DNA from 4 places in the Prevotella heparinolytica genome. Region 2 is predicted to be linked to each of the others. Evidence: riboswitches for the same ligand, from Rfam matches in the RefSeq annotation. Region 2 holds a riboswitch; each other region holds the start of a gene.
The links. A riboswitch is a leader RNA that binds a small molecule or an ion and turns the genes downstream of it on or off. The one in region 2 is predicted to bind cobalamin.
Positions count from the first base shown of each region.

Region 1: another riboswitch for cobalamin. It lies ahead of C3V43_RS10200 (ribonucleoside-diphosphate reductase subunit alpha); the one in region 2 lies ahead of C3V43_RS04165 (putative transporter).
Region 3: another riboswitch for cobalamin. It lies ahead of C3V43_RS07140 (TonB-dependent receptor plug domain-containing protein); the one in region 2 lies ahead of C3V43_RS04165 (putative transporter).
Region 4: another riboswitch for cobalamin. It lies ahead of C3V43_RS13690 (TonB-dependent receptor plug domain-containing protein); the one in region 2 lies ahead of C3V43_RS04165 (putative transporter).

Region 1 is NZ_CP027234.1:2,520,054-2,523,178, forward strand. Features, by position in the region: gene C3V43_RS10185 (YgjP family zinc-dependent metalloprotease) at 102-812, shown strand; gene C3V43_RS10190 (hypothetical protein) at 833-1,237, opposite strand; cobalamin riboswitch at 1,702-1,919, shown strand; gene C3V43_RS10200 (ribonucleoside-diphosphate reductase subunit alpha) at 1,990-3,125, shown strand, end outside.
Region 2 is NZ_CP027234.1:1,002,292-1,005,416, reverse strand. Features, by position in the region: gene cbiB (adenosylcobinamide-phosphate synthase CbiB) at 1-100, shown strand, start outside; gene C3V43_RS04165 (putative transporter) at 137-1,825, opposite strand; cobalamin riboswitch at 2,119-2,326, opposite strand; cobalamin riboswitch at 2,770-2,978, shown strand; gene C3V43_RS04160 (TonB-dependent receptor) at 3,109-3,125, shown strand, end outside.
Region 3 is NZ_CP027234.1:1,722,925-1,726,049, reverse strand. Features, by position in the region: gene C3V43_RS07150 (hypothetical protein) at 1-88, shown strand, start outside; gene C3V43_RS07145 (nucleoside deaminase) at 371-787, shown strand; cobalamin riboswitch at 839-1,049, shown strand; gene C3V43_RS07140 (TonB-dependent receptor plug domain-containing protein) at 1,155-3,125, shown strand, end outside.
Region 4 is NZ_CP027234.1:3,387,864-3,390,988, reverse strand. Features, by position in the region: gene C3V43_RS13690 (TonB-dependent receptor plug domain-containing protein) at 1-1,510, opposite strand, end outside; cobalamin riboswitch at 1,572-1,773, opposite strand; gene C3V43_RS13685 (hypothetical protein) at 1,818-2,366, opposite strand; gene C3V43_RS13680 (protein-export chaperone SecB) at 2,368-2,784, opposite strand; gene C3V43_RS13675 (hypothetical protein) at 2,777-3,031, opposite strand.

The DNA.
Region 1 (3,125 bases), 1.5 Mb from region 2:
ATACTTTTTTGAGGATGTGTCCGTTATCGGACATTCTGTTCGCTTTTAGCGGGCGAATACTTGTTTTTCCGGTCAAATCTTCGTTCTTTTGCCTTGTCATTATGGAACATAAGGAACACATATTGGAAGACAAGGAGTTCGGGCCTATGCTTATTCGTGTCAATGTCCGTGCGCGTCGTCTCATCTTTCGGACGAGGGAAGACGGTGTCCACGTCACGGTGCCTCCCGGAACGTCTCTTGCCGAGGTAAAGAGAGCTTTGGAGGAGCTTCGTCCGCGCCTGAGGGCTGCCGCCGGAGAGAAACAGAACCGCAAGTTGATAGATTTGGATTACCGTATCGATACGGAGTTCTTTAAGCTGGCTTTGGTGGCAGGGCAGAGGGCGCGTTTCCTGTCTCGTTCGGAGTTAGGCGAGATGCAGATTATCTGTCCGCCGGATGCGGATTTCTCGGACAGGAACCTGCAATCTTGGTTGCGCAAGGTGATTGAGGAGGCCCTGCGCCGTAATGCGAAGATTATTCTTCCTCCACGTCTGTATATGCTTTCCGTGAAGCACAACCTGCCTTATAAGAGTGTGAAGATTAACTCCAGCAGCGGGCGTTGGGGCAGTTGTTCCATGCGTGGCAACATCAATCTTTCCTATTATTTGGTTCTTCTTCCCAAGCATCTGATAGATTATGTATTGCTTCATGAGTTGGCGCATACCCGCGAAATGAACCACGGCGAACGCTTTTGGGCTTTATTGGACAAGCTGACGGAGGGCAAAGCGGAAGCCTTGCGCATGGAATTGAAGCAATACCGCACGGAGTTTTGACGTGTGCGTGCCTCAGGCTGTTAATGCTGCGTCTGCGACAGTTGTTTCACCTCTCCGTTCTCTTTCTCGAACCGGTAGTTGCCTCCCTTCTCGCTCAATTCAAACAGGGAGAGCCGGTCGGTGAGGTTGTCCACAATCATCAGCGCGCTCTGTTCGGCAAAGCGTTTCACTTCCATTTCAAACGGTTCTTCGGTGATTTTCAGCCTTGCCAGCAGGCTGTCGTTGACGAGCAGTGAGAGCGAATCTCCGGCAAATCCTTTGGTCAGTGTGATGGTGTATGTCTCTGTGAAGTTCCGTTCTTCGTTTTTCTGTTGTTGCAACCTCATGCTCATGTAAACGAAGATGACGACTACAAAAATCACGGCGAAAGCAAGGATGCCGTTACCTACCATAAACTGCTTGTTGGTGTTCAGACGGTGTGCCATAGTTGGAGTGTGTTTAGAGAATGCTGCAAATGTAGCGAATAAATTCGTACCGGCCGCTTTTTTGCCGGAGAATAGCGGATGGAAAAAGACGGGCGACGCGATTGCAAGAACGCTGTGTCTGTAACAATCGTTTACCGTTTGGTTTCTGTCTCCGGCAACGAGTCGGGAGAGTGGGAAAAAGACCGCCCAGAAGTACTTCTGAGAGGGGGTAGGATCAGTATACGACTGATGTGGCTTCAGTATACGACTGATCATACATCAGTATACGACTCATGTAGCCTCGATATGGGACTGAGCTTGCCTAACCTTCTTTTTTTGATTTTTTATGGTTGCACCGGAATCTGTTTTGGTATGATTTTTTGAAAAGAAAGATGTGCTTCGGGAAGCCTCCCGCTCATTTTCAAGTAACCGGCAGATGATGCTTTTTTAAGCAGTTTTAATAATGTAATAATTCCAATTTGTGCTATCTTTGTCCCTGAAATGGTTTCGGGCGGATTTTCCCTCCGTCCGGATTAAAAGGGAATCGGGTGGAAATCCCGAACAGTCCCGCTGCTGTGAAACTCCGTCTAAATTTCCGGCACAACCTGTTGCCACTGCATTCTTGAAAACTGCGTTTGAGATTGCGGGAAGGCGCCGGAAACGAGGAGCCAGTCAGAAGACCTGCCATTCTCGAAAAGCCGCTTCCGCTCGTGGGATTAGGGAACGGCGGCAAAAGTGTACGAGTATTTTTTATTCAAATCCAAAAACATCACATGCAGATAGTTAAAAGGAATGGGACTGTGGAGTCCTATAACAGAGAAAAAATAGCCATTGCCATACGCAAAAGTTTTGTCGGCACGGGCAAGGACATTACTGACGAAGCCCTCTGCGCCATTACCGATGAAGTGGAGCAGTTCCTGAACCGGAACGAAGACAAACGTGCGGTGGAGTGCATTCAGGACGAGGTAGAGCGCAGTTTGATGGAACACGGCTTCTATGCCGAGGCCAAAAGCTACATACTTTATCGCTGGCAACGCACCGAGCGGAGGAAAGCCCTCACACAGATTGTTGACGGAGCGAAAGACGAGACCGTGGCCCATGTGCTGAAAGAGATACAAAACGACTTTACGGGCAGTGAATACAGCCTGAACGTCTTGGCCGAGAAGTTCGCAGGTTTCTGCAAGCCCGACATGGCGGCCGAAGAACGGCTGGCGATGCTCATTAAGGCAGCCGTGGAACTCACCACGCAGGAAGCCCCCGACTGGGAGTTTATCGCCGCCCGGCTGCTCGGCTTCCGTATGGCGAAAGAGCTGAAAGCGCAGGCGGAGAGAACCGGCATTCAATCTTATTACGATAAACTGAGTTTCCTCACGGACGCGGCTTTGTACGGCAGTTACATTCTCGCCTCCTACTCGCGGCAGGAGATAGAAACGGCTTCCGGGTTTATCCGTCCCGAACGCGACAAGCTCTTCAACTATTCGGGGCTGGACTTGCTCTATAAGCGATACCTCATCCGCACACGCTCGGCGGAGCTGATGGAGTCGGTGCAGGAGATGTTTCTGGGCATCGCCTTGCATCTGGCCCTGCCCGAAAAGCACGACCGGCTGGAGTGGGTGAGGAAATTCTACGATATGCTGAGCCTGCTGGAAGTGACCATGGCAACGCCCACCCTTTCCAATGCCCGGAAGCCCTACCATCAGCTCTCCAGTTGTTTCATCGATACCGTGCCCGACAGCCTCGAAGGCATATACCGCAGCATCGACAACTTTGCCACCGTAAGCAAGTTCGGCGGCGGCATGGGCATGTACTTCGGCAAGGTGCGCGCCACGGGTGGAAACATCCGGGGTTTCAAAGGCGTGGCCGGAGGTGTCATCCGCTGGATGAAGCTGGTGAACGACACTGCCGTGGC
Region 2 (3,125 bases):
AGAAGATATGCGGCCGGCCATCCGTATCAACCGTCGCACGGAGGTTTTGATGATTCTGCTGGTATTCCTCTTCTCCACGTTGTTTTATTGGATTCATTGATGACAGATTCCCCTAAAACATTTAATTCAAACCTCCCTATCCCAATGCCAGTATCAGCATTTGCGCCGTGAGCACCCGCAAAAACATGGTCAACGGATAAACCGTGGCATATCCTACGGCAGGAGCATCGCAAGAGGTCAGTTCCGAAGAGTAGGCCAGTGCGGGCGGATTGGTATTCGAGCCGGAAAGCACACCGATGAGCGTAAAATAATTCAGCTTCCAGAAATAACGTCCCACCATACCGGCAATGAGCAGGGGGACTACTGTAATGATGGCTCCATAGGCAATCCATACATAACCTCCTTCATGGATAATGGTATCTACAAAACCTTTCCCTGCTCCGAGTCCCACGCACGCCAGAAAGAGTGAAATGCCTATTTCGCGTATCATCAGATTTGCGCTCATCGTAGTATAGGTTATCAGTTTGTAGCGCGGGCCGAAACGACTGATAAGGATGGAGACGATAAGCGGCCCTCCTGCCAGTCCCAGTTTCACGGGTTGCGGAATGCCGGGAAACATGAAGGGGATGCTTCCCAATATACAACCCAGTGCAATGCCCAAAAAGATGGGAATCAGATTTGGGTGGTTCAGGCGCTTCAGCGAGTTGCCCAGCACCTTCTCGGCATGCCCCATTGCAAGCTCGCTGCCCACAACCGTCACCCGGTCGCCCATCTGTAATTGCAGGTTCGGAGCAGCCACCAAGTCGACGCCCGAACGGTTCACACGCGTGATGCTGGCTCCGAAATTCTTGCGTATCTTCAGTTGCGCCAGCGACTTCCCGTTCAGTTCGGGCTTCGTGATAAGAAAACGGCGGGATATCAGTTTCTTGTCCACCTTCTCCCACTCCACCGTGATTCTTTTGCCCAGAAAGGCAATAATGGCCTCCACATCCTTGGGGTCGGCAATGAAGAGAATCTCATCCCCTACATGCAACACGGTGTCGGCACTTGCCAGTTCCGCTTCTCCGTTGCCTCCGTGATGGCGTATGCGGGAGATGACAAACGCGCGGTTCAGCAACGGTTTTGCCTCTTTTATCTTCTTGCCGTCTATGGCTTCATTGCGTATCTCCACAGAGACGGGGCTGACCGTCAGCTCCTGCTGATGTCCCAACCCGCACTCCGCTTCCGCCTCTTCCCTGCCCGCATCTATGCGAAACAGATATTTCAGCGCCAGCAGTGACAGGATGCACCCTATGACACCCAACGGATAGGCCACGGCATAGCCCAAAGCTATTTCGGGCGCATCTACTCCGGTCAGGTCGCTGTTGGCTTGTTGGGCGGCGCCCAGACCGGGAGTATTCGTCACTGCTCCGGACAGGATGCCGACCATTGTGGTAATGGGTATATCCGTAAGAAAATGAAGCAGGACGGTAGTCAGCACGCTGACGAAAACAGCCAGCACCGCCAGCATGTTCAGCGTAAGCCCACCTTTCCTGAAGGCGGAGAAAAAACCGGGTCCCACTTGCAGGCCGATGGAATATACAAAGAGAATCAGCCCGAATTCTTTCAGAAAGTGTAGCAGATGTTCGTTCAAATTCAAATTGAAATGTCCGAAAACAATGCCTACAAACAATATCCAAGTGACACCCAACGAAATGCCCGCCACTTTCACCTTTCCCAATATAATGCCGAAAGCGATGACAAGCGACAAAACAAGAACGGAATGTGCCACTCCGCCTCCCCAAAGATTGGGATAACCTTCAAAAAGATTCCTTAATAATTCCATAGTTGCTACATTGGTTATATAAATGGTAAAACAATCAATAATCGGGCTTTGAGATCTTTTTAAAAGTATCCCCACAGAAATCACTTCTCCGGGGATACGCACTTTACACATTGAAACAGCTATTTATATGGGCATATTGCCGTGTTTTAGCTTAGTCCGATACAACTGCCGGCACATACATGCCCCGACAATGCACTGCGTCATAGGCATACCTTGTCACAAGCATACCTCTTCCAGATCCGAATGTCGACTATTTGTTTTTTACGCGCTGTCTTCCTAATCCCACGAGCAAAGGCAGCATTTAACGAATGGCAGGTCTTCTGACTGACTCCTAATCTTGAAGCCTTCCCGATACATACAGCGCACGTATCAGTGGCAAAGGTTCTTTTCAAGATTTCAACAGAGCTTCACAGCAGCGGGACTGTCCGGGATTTGCACCCGATTCCCTTTTAATCCGAATGACGGAAACGTTCATCCGAAACCAATTCAGGCACAAAGATAATGGAAATCGGAAGCAATACAAAAAAACGGCCGTTTTTTTTCGAAAGCGACCGGCTCGTCTCATCGACAAAGGTTCCTTCATGCGTGTTTTTATCTATTTTATTTTACAAAACAGACGGAAACCCCGATGGCTTTCCAACACAACTTATTTCAGTCACTGAGTGAATGTGATTCAGTCGGCGACTGAAACCATTTGAGTCAGGGACTGAAACCATTTCAGTCGCCGACTGATTCCACCCCCTCTCAGAAGTACTTCTGAGAGGGGTAAAAGAAGAAACAGGAAAGACATAAAGCATCGACACGTCATGATAAAAAAACATGACTCATAGAGCATCTGTCGTAAAGCTATACAGGGCTATCCTGAAATCATGCCAAGAGCACCGCAATCAGAAGAAAGCATTAGTGAATTAAAAAAGAAAGCATCCGATAGTGTTTTTTTTCTTATCTTTGCTGCCGATTTTGGTTCGCATCCTCCATTCCATAAGAGAGAAATGCGATGAAAAGGGAATCAGGTGCAAATCCTGAACAGACCCGCTGCTGTAAGTCCTTTCGATATCTTTGAGTATTCTGCAAGCCACTGTCTTCAAAAAAGGGATGGGAAGGCATTCAAAGAGGGACAAGTCAGAAGACCTGCCAAGACGATATGGTTTTTGTGCTTTCGGGGGAATAAAGCCGCAAAACATCGAGTCGAGGTATTCCTACCTATATCGATACAAGGAATCTTTCTCTTTGTTTTTCTTCTCTCCGTGAAAGCAAGTTTACGAATGCTTAAAGGAATCGGAATGAGAATTACCGCATA
Region 3 (3,125 bases), 720 kb from region 2:
GTTGCGCGAGACCATCCTTATGTTTATCCATAAAAATATGGAAGAGGACTATCCGACCTTATTCGGCGAACATGATATGAGGAGATGACGAAGCCGCTTTTTCCCGTATCAGAACCTTGTCAGAACCGCATTTATTCCGTATATGTTCCGTATTTATTCCTTGTTTGTTCCTTGTCTATAGAGACGAAGGACATACGAAGATGGTAAAAAGATGATACGAACATGATACGAAGACGATAAGAACATAACAAGAACATGACAAGAACATGATAAAAACATGATAAGAAGATGGTATGAAGTTGATACGGAGCGATAAATAATGACAAACCGATGGAATAAATCAGATACTCTCGTGGACGATACGCATTATATGAAGCAAGCGCTTCTCGAAGCGCAAAAGGCCGGTGAACGGGGCGAAGTTCCCGTAGGTGCGGTGGTGGTGTGCAAAGAACGTATCATAGCCCGTGCGCATAACCTGACGGAAACTTTGACCGACGTCACGGCCCATGCCGAGATGCAGGCCATCACTGCTGCGGCTGCAACGCTTGGTGGGAAATACCTGAATGAATGTACGCTTTATGTCACAGTGGAACCTTGTGTGATGTGCGCCGGTGCCATCGCTTGGGCACAGATGGGGCGTCTGGTGTTTGGCGCCGAAGATGAGAAGCGGGGATATCGGCGCTATGCTCCACAGGCATTGCATCCTAAAACAATAGTGGTAAAGGGGATACTTGCAGAAGAGTCTGCCGCATTGATGAAAGAGTTTTTTGCCGCCAAGCGTCGCTAATTTCTACTTTCTTCTGAAAAGTTTGCTATTTTATCCTAAAAAATCATACCTTTACACCGCATTTGGTTCATCCGTTTATCCGGGTTTATTCTAAACTATCGACCCCGCAACCGGATGATTAAAAGGGAATCGGGTGAAAATCCCGAACTGTCCTGCAGCTGTAAGTCGCATTTTCGGGCAAACATGACGTCACTGAGATTCTTGGGAAGACGTTTGCCATCGGGCGACAAGTCAGAAGACCTGCCTTTTGCATTGTCATTCAAAGCACCCTCGGGATGGGCTAAGATTGAAAATGTCAAGAAGGAAACTCATATTCAGCAGACGCTTGCTGCCGGTATTTGTGTTGTGCGCATTTGCCAAGTGTATGATGGCGCAGCATGTCGGAGATTCGGATAGGCCGAGCCGCCTCGACAGTGTTCAGCATTTGTCGGAGGTTGTCATCACGGCACAGCAGTCTCGCCACACCATAATTCCCGTACAACAACTTTCTGGCAAGGAACTTCAACGACTGAGCGTTCACAGCGTGGCCGACGCCATGCGTTACTTCGCAGGTGTACAAATCAAGGACTATGGCGGTATCGGCGGACTGAAAACCGTCAACGTGCGTTCTTTAGGCACCAACCATACGGGAGTTTTCTATGATGGCGTACAACTGGGCAATGCGCAGAACGGTCAGATAGATTTAGGCCGCTTTTCACTCGATAATATGGAGGCTCTGCAACTCTACAACGGGCAAAAGTCCACCATTCTGCAACCCGCCAGAGATTTCGCATCGGCATCGGCCGTCTATCTGCAGACACGCAAGCCCGAATTTGCCGGGAAAGACAAGAAAGATAACCTCAATATTGCACTCAAAGCCGGGTCGTTTGACACCTATAACCCTTCTGTCCTGTGGGAACATAAGCTTTCCGACAACCTCAGCTCCCAGCTCAGCACCGAGTATATGACTACTTCGGGACGCTACCGTTTCCGCTATGCCAAAAAGAACGGATACGATACCACCGAGGTACGCCATAACGGCGATGTGCGTGCTTTTCGTATGGAGACAGCTTTGTTCGGCCGGATTCCCCGCGGCGAGTGGCGTGCCAAGGTTTATTTCTACAACAGCGAACGCGGCTTCCCCGGTGCCGCCGTGCGTGAAGAACCCGGCAAGTTCCGCCATCAAGACCGTCAATGGGACACCTCGGTGTTCGGACAAGGTTCGCTGCGCCGCCAATTCACCGACCGTTATACACTGCTTGCAAATGTCAAAGTGGCTTACGATTACCTGCACTATCTCAGCGACCCGCGGCTGGATGTGACCACGATGTACACCGACAACCATTATCGCCAGACCGAAGCCTACTTCTCGGCCTCGCACCTCTATGATGTATGCGAATGGTGGTCGGTCTCCCTCTCCAACGACATACAGTACAACCATCTTAATGCAGACCTCGTGAACTTTGTCTATCCTACACGGTGGACGTTTCTATCCGCCCTGTCTGCAAGTCTGCATTGGGACAGGCTCTCCGCACAATTCTCGCTGCTCCATACTTATGCCGCCGACCATACCCGCAAGAGCGGCGGGGCGGCCGGCGATAAAAGCAAGCTGACTCCCACCGTGGCATTCAGCTACAAGCCATTCGTCACCTCGACCGACCAACTTGCACTTCGCGCTTTCTACAAACGCATATTCCGCATGCCCACGTTCAACGACCTCTATTATACCTTCATCGGCAACAAGGATTTGAAGCCCGAATACACCACGCAGTACGACGTCGGGCTTACATACGGCAAGTCCCGGCCCGGCCGCATCCTCAAAAGGATAGAGTTGCAAGCCGACGGCTACTACAACGAAGTGGAGGATAAAATCGTGGCTATGCCCACCAGCAACCAGTTCCGCTGGACAATGATGAACTTCGGCTTGTGCCATATTTGGGGACTTGATGCCTCGGTAAAGGCAGACTGGCGCTTGGGAAAGGCCGATGTGTCTTCTCACGTCACATACACTTACAACAAGGCGATGGACCATACGGACAAGAAAAGCCGCTTCTACGGCGGACAATTGCCCTACATCCCGTGGCATTCCTTTTCGGCCATCATCACCGCCGCCTACCGCCAATGGACGGCCAATTACAGCTTCATCTACACCGGCGAGCGCTACGAGGCGAGCGCCAACATTCCGGAGAATTACACCAAGCCGTGGTATACCAGCGACCTGTCGCTGTCGTGCAGTTTCCCTTTCCGCAGGTGGGTGTTACGAGTTACGGCCGAAGTCAATAATATCTTCAATCAGCAATACGAAGTGGTGCAGTGCTATCCCATGCCGGGTACCAACTTCAAGATAAAACTGAACGTC
Region 4 (3,125 bases), 1.2 Mb from region 2:
CGTCGTTATAATACGCATCCACCGTAACGGACAGATAATCCGGCAACCGCCAAGACGAGCGGCTCCACGTAATGCCCACGTTATACTCGTTCGCCTTCTCCGGGCGCAGGCTTCGGTTGCCAAGCCTGTAATAATACAAATCGTTGAATGTAGGCATACGGAACGTGCTTTTGTACATCAGACGCAAGAAGAGCTCCTCCTCCTTCCACGGTTTCAGGCTGATGGAGAGTGACGGAGCCAGACGCTGAAAATCATCGGGCGCCTCTCCCACCCTCACCCGTTCGGTCACAAACGTATGCACCAGCGTGCCCGTGGCCGTCACCGCCCCTTGCCGGTAGCGCGCGTTAAAAGCCGTCAGCGAAGTATATCGCGTGGGAAACGGACAGTCGTTCAGGTTGCTTCGCAACTTATTCACCGCCCCGTCTTGCGCCACCGACAGCGACCAAGCCAATGACGGGCTGTACAATGCCGTTGCCGACAGGTAATACTCGTCTTGCCGGTGCACGCCCCGATATACTCCCTGCTCATACTCCTTCCCCTTATCCTCATACAAGTTCCATCCATGCGTATACTTGGCCTGCGCCTGCACGCTCCACCGCGGCGAGAAACGCTTCTTGTAGCGCGCCTGCACAAACGGGTTCTCATCCCGAAGCGTCTCGTCCGATAACGGGTTGTAGAGCGTCACCGCACCCGGCAGCCCCCTTCGCGAATAGTAATAGCCCCCTTTCACATCCAGTTCGCCTCCATCCCCGAACGTATGATACAAAGCCGCTTCGCCCTGCCACGAATAGATGGCCGAATTGTGCCGCTTCTCCTTCGTCACATACTTCCCGTTCACCAACGTAAACGGATATACCCCATCGGCCCTCATGTAGTCGGCATTCACAGCCAGGCGCGTGCGGTCGCCCACTCGCTGCCACCATCGCAACGAAGGACTCACATAGCCGAACGACCCGCCTTTCATCCTGACCTGGAAAGCCGTGTTCCGTCCCTCCTCCAAATACGGTTTCTCCGTCTCAATGTTCAGCACCCCCGCCGAGGCATACAAACGGGCCGACTGCAACAAATCCTCCCCTTGCCCCACTGCCAGCGAAAGCATCGCCACATTGTCCGTCGAGAACCGTCCGATGTCAATCTGCCCCGCCAGGCAGTTGCTCACCGCCACCCCGTCATAGCTGACAGCCGTATGCGGTGCTCCCATGCTGCGTATCGATACTGTTTTCAGTCCCCCTATTCCCCCGTAATCCTTCACGTTGGCGCCGGCAAATCGTCTCACTGCATCTGCCATGCCCTGTATTCCCAGCCGTTCCATCTCCTGCTTCGACATGGTTTGCACGGGCACGGCCGATGTCACCTTGTTCGGTAGCCGTCGTGCCGTCACCACCACCATCTCTATCTCGTGCACCTTTCCGGTAATGGTATCCCTTCCCGCCTCCTGAGCGGCAAGCGGCAAGACGCTTATTCCCAAGATACAGATGCGAGCCAGTTGCCTCCTCATATATCCGGCCATACAGACAATTAAAATTAATCTTATAAAAATCCGTGCATTGTCCGCTTTCCTCGAGCGGACAATTTTTCGACTTTGTTTTGCAGGTCTTCTGACTTGTTTCCGGTGTATCGCCTTCCCATCCTTTCTTCAAGGATAGTGGCATTGGTATCGATGCACCCTCCGCGAAACTCACAGCAGCGGGACTGTCCGGGATTTCCACCCGGTTCCCTTTTCATCCATATTCTCCGAATGGAGAAGGCGGAACAAAACAGGGGCAAAGATAAGAATAACAAATGATATTATAATATCGTTAAAAAAGAAGTTTTTATTACACCAAGTAATTTATGTTATAATGATTGGGGTAGATGATTTTGCCGGCACTTAAATTGAAAGATTTCTTACGAAACAGACAAATCTGTACAGCAGGGAGTAATTCTAAGCAACTTTTTTCACTATCTTCAAATGGAATAAAAATAGGATTTGATCTCGAGAAATGACCATAAGCCCTAATCCCATCATACTTAGAAGCTAAACCGGCTTTACTCTTCAAATACTCTATCACTTTGGCAACCGTGGTAGTCTTAGTAACCAACTTTTGGGACTTCAAGAAATCAATTACTTCATTAAAGGATTTCAGATGTTCCATGTTACCATGCAGGTCAAAGCATTTTCCATTCAATAAGTCACACGTATATTCTACAATTACATAATTTTCTCTATACCTCACCTTGCCCCACCAATGTGCATTTGCAATCAATGTATCCCAGAAATAATATCCCTCTCCCAGCCATGCATTTGCAGCTTTGCAAATAAAAGGAGCATTCGATTCTATGTAATCAGGATTATCTCTATCCTCTACCGTCTGGAAAAGCTTCATCTCATTGCACTTCTTTAGTGTGTTTCTTCAAAGGTTCTTCCAAGGAAGACAAATTCATTGTCGGTAAAACAATGGGAGGAACATTTGCCTGAAGCGTTATTGTACTCACAAAAGCTCTAACATATGGAAACACTATTGCAATACTGTTTGCATAGAAAAAAGAAGGAATCTCATTAAATTGGATATTGCTTGCAAATTTAAAAGTTGCATGACACTCAACCGAGACAAAAGACTCCGAAGCACCTTTATCTTTCGCAGAAAATATAAACTTTAGGTCAAAAACAGAATTAGGGTTCATTTGCTTAAAACTTCCCGAAGGTTTAAAATCAATTTCCAATTCTGACAACTTGTTTAAATCAAAATCAATTCTCACTCTATTAAAGATATATTTCTCCAAAGAAAAAGCAGCCTTATTCATGATAAAAGAATATTATTGGTGAATATTGGGTACAAATATAAGAAAACTCCGAATACAAATCCGGAGTTTTCTTGTTTTTATTTTCTGACGTTCCTTTCCATTTGAATGACCAATTGCTTGTAAATGATAAAAAATCATCTATTGTAGGTCCTGTGTTATAGGAATCAAATTCCTCCCACTCTTGTTCAATAATAGCCCGTGGGCTATTATTAAAATATTGCTTTAATTGTTCTAATATGGTATTCATAATCCCAATCTTTTGATATATCAAGCCTTGATGATAACTAATCACTTATAAACTTTATGCAAAGATATTATTTTTCTCTCAATACGCCAAATTC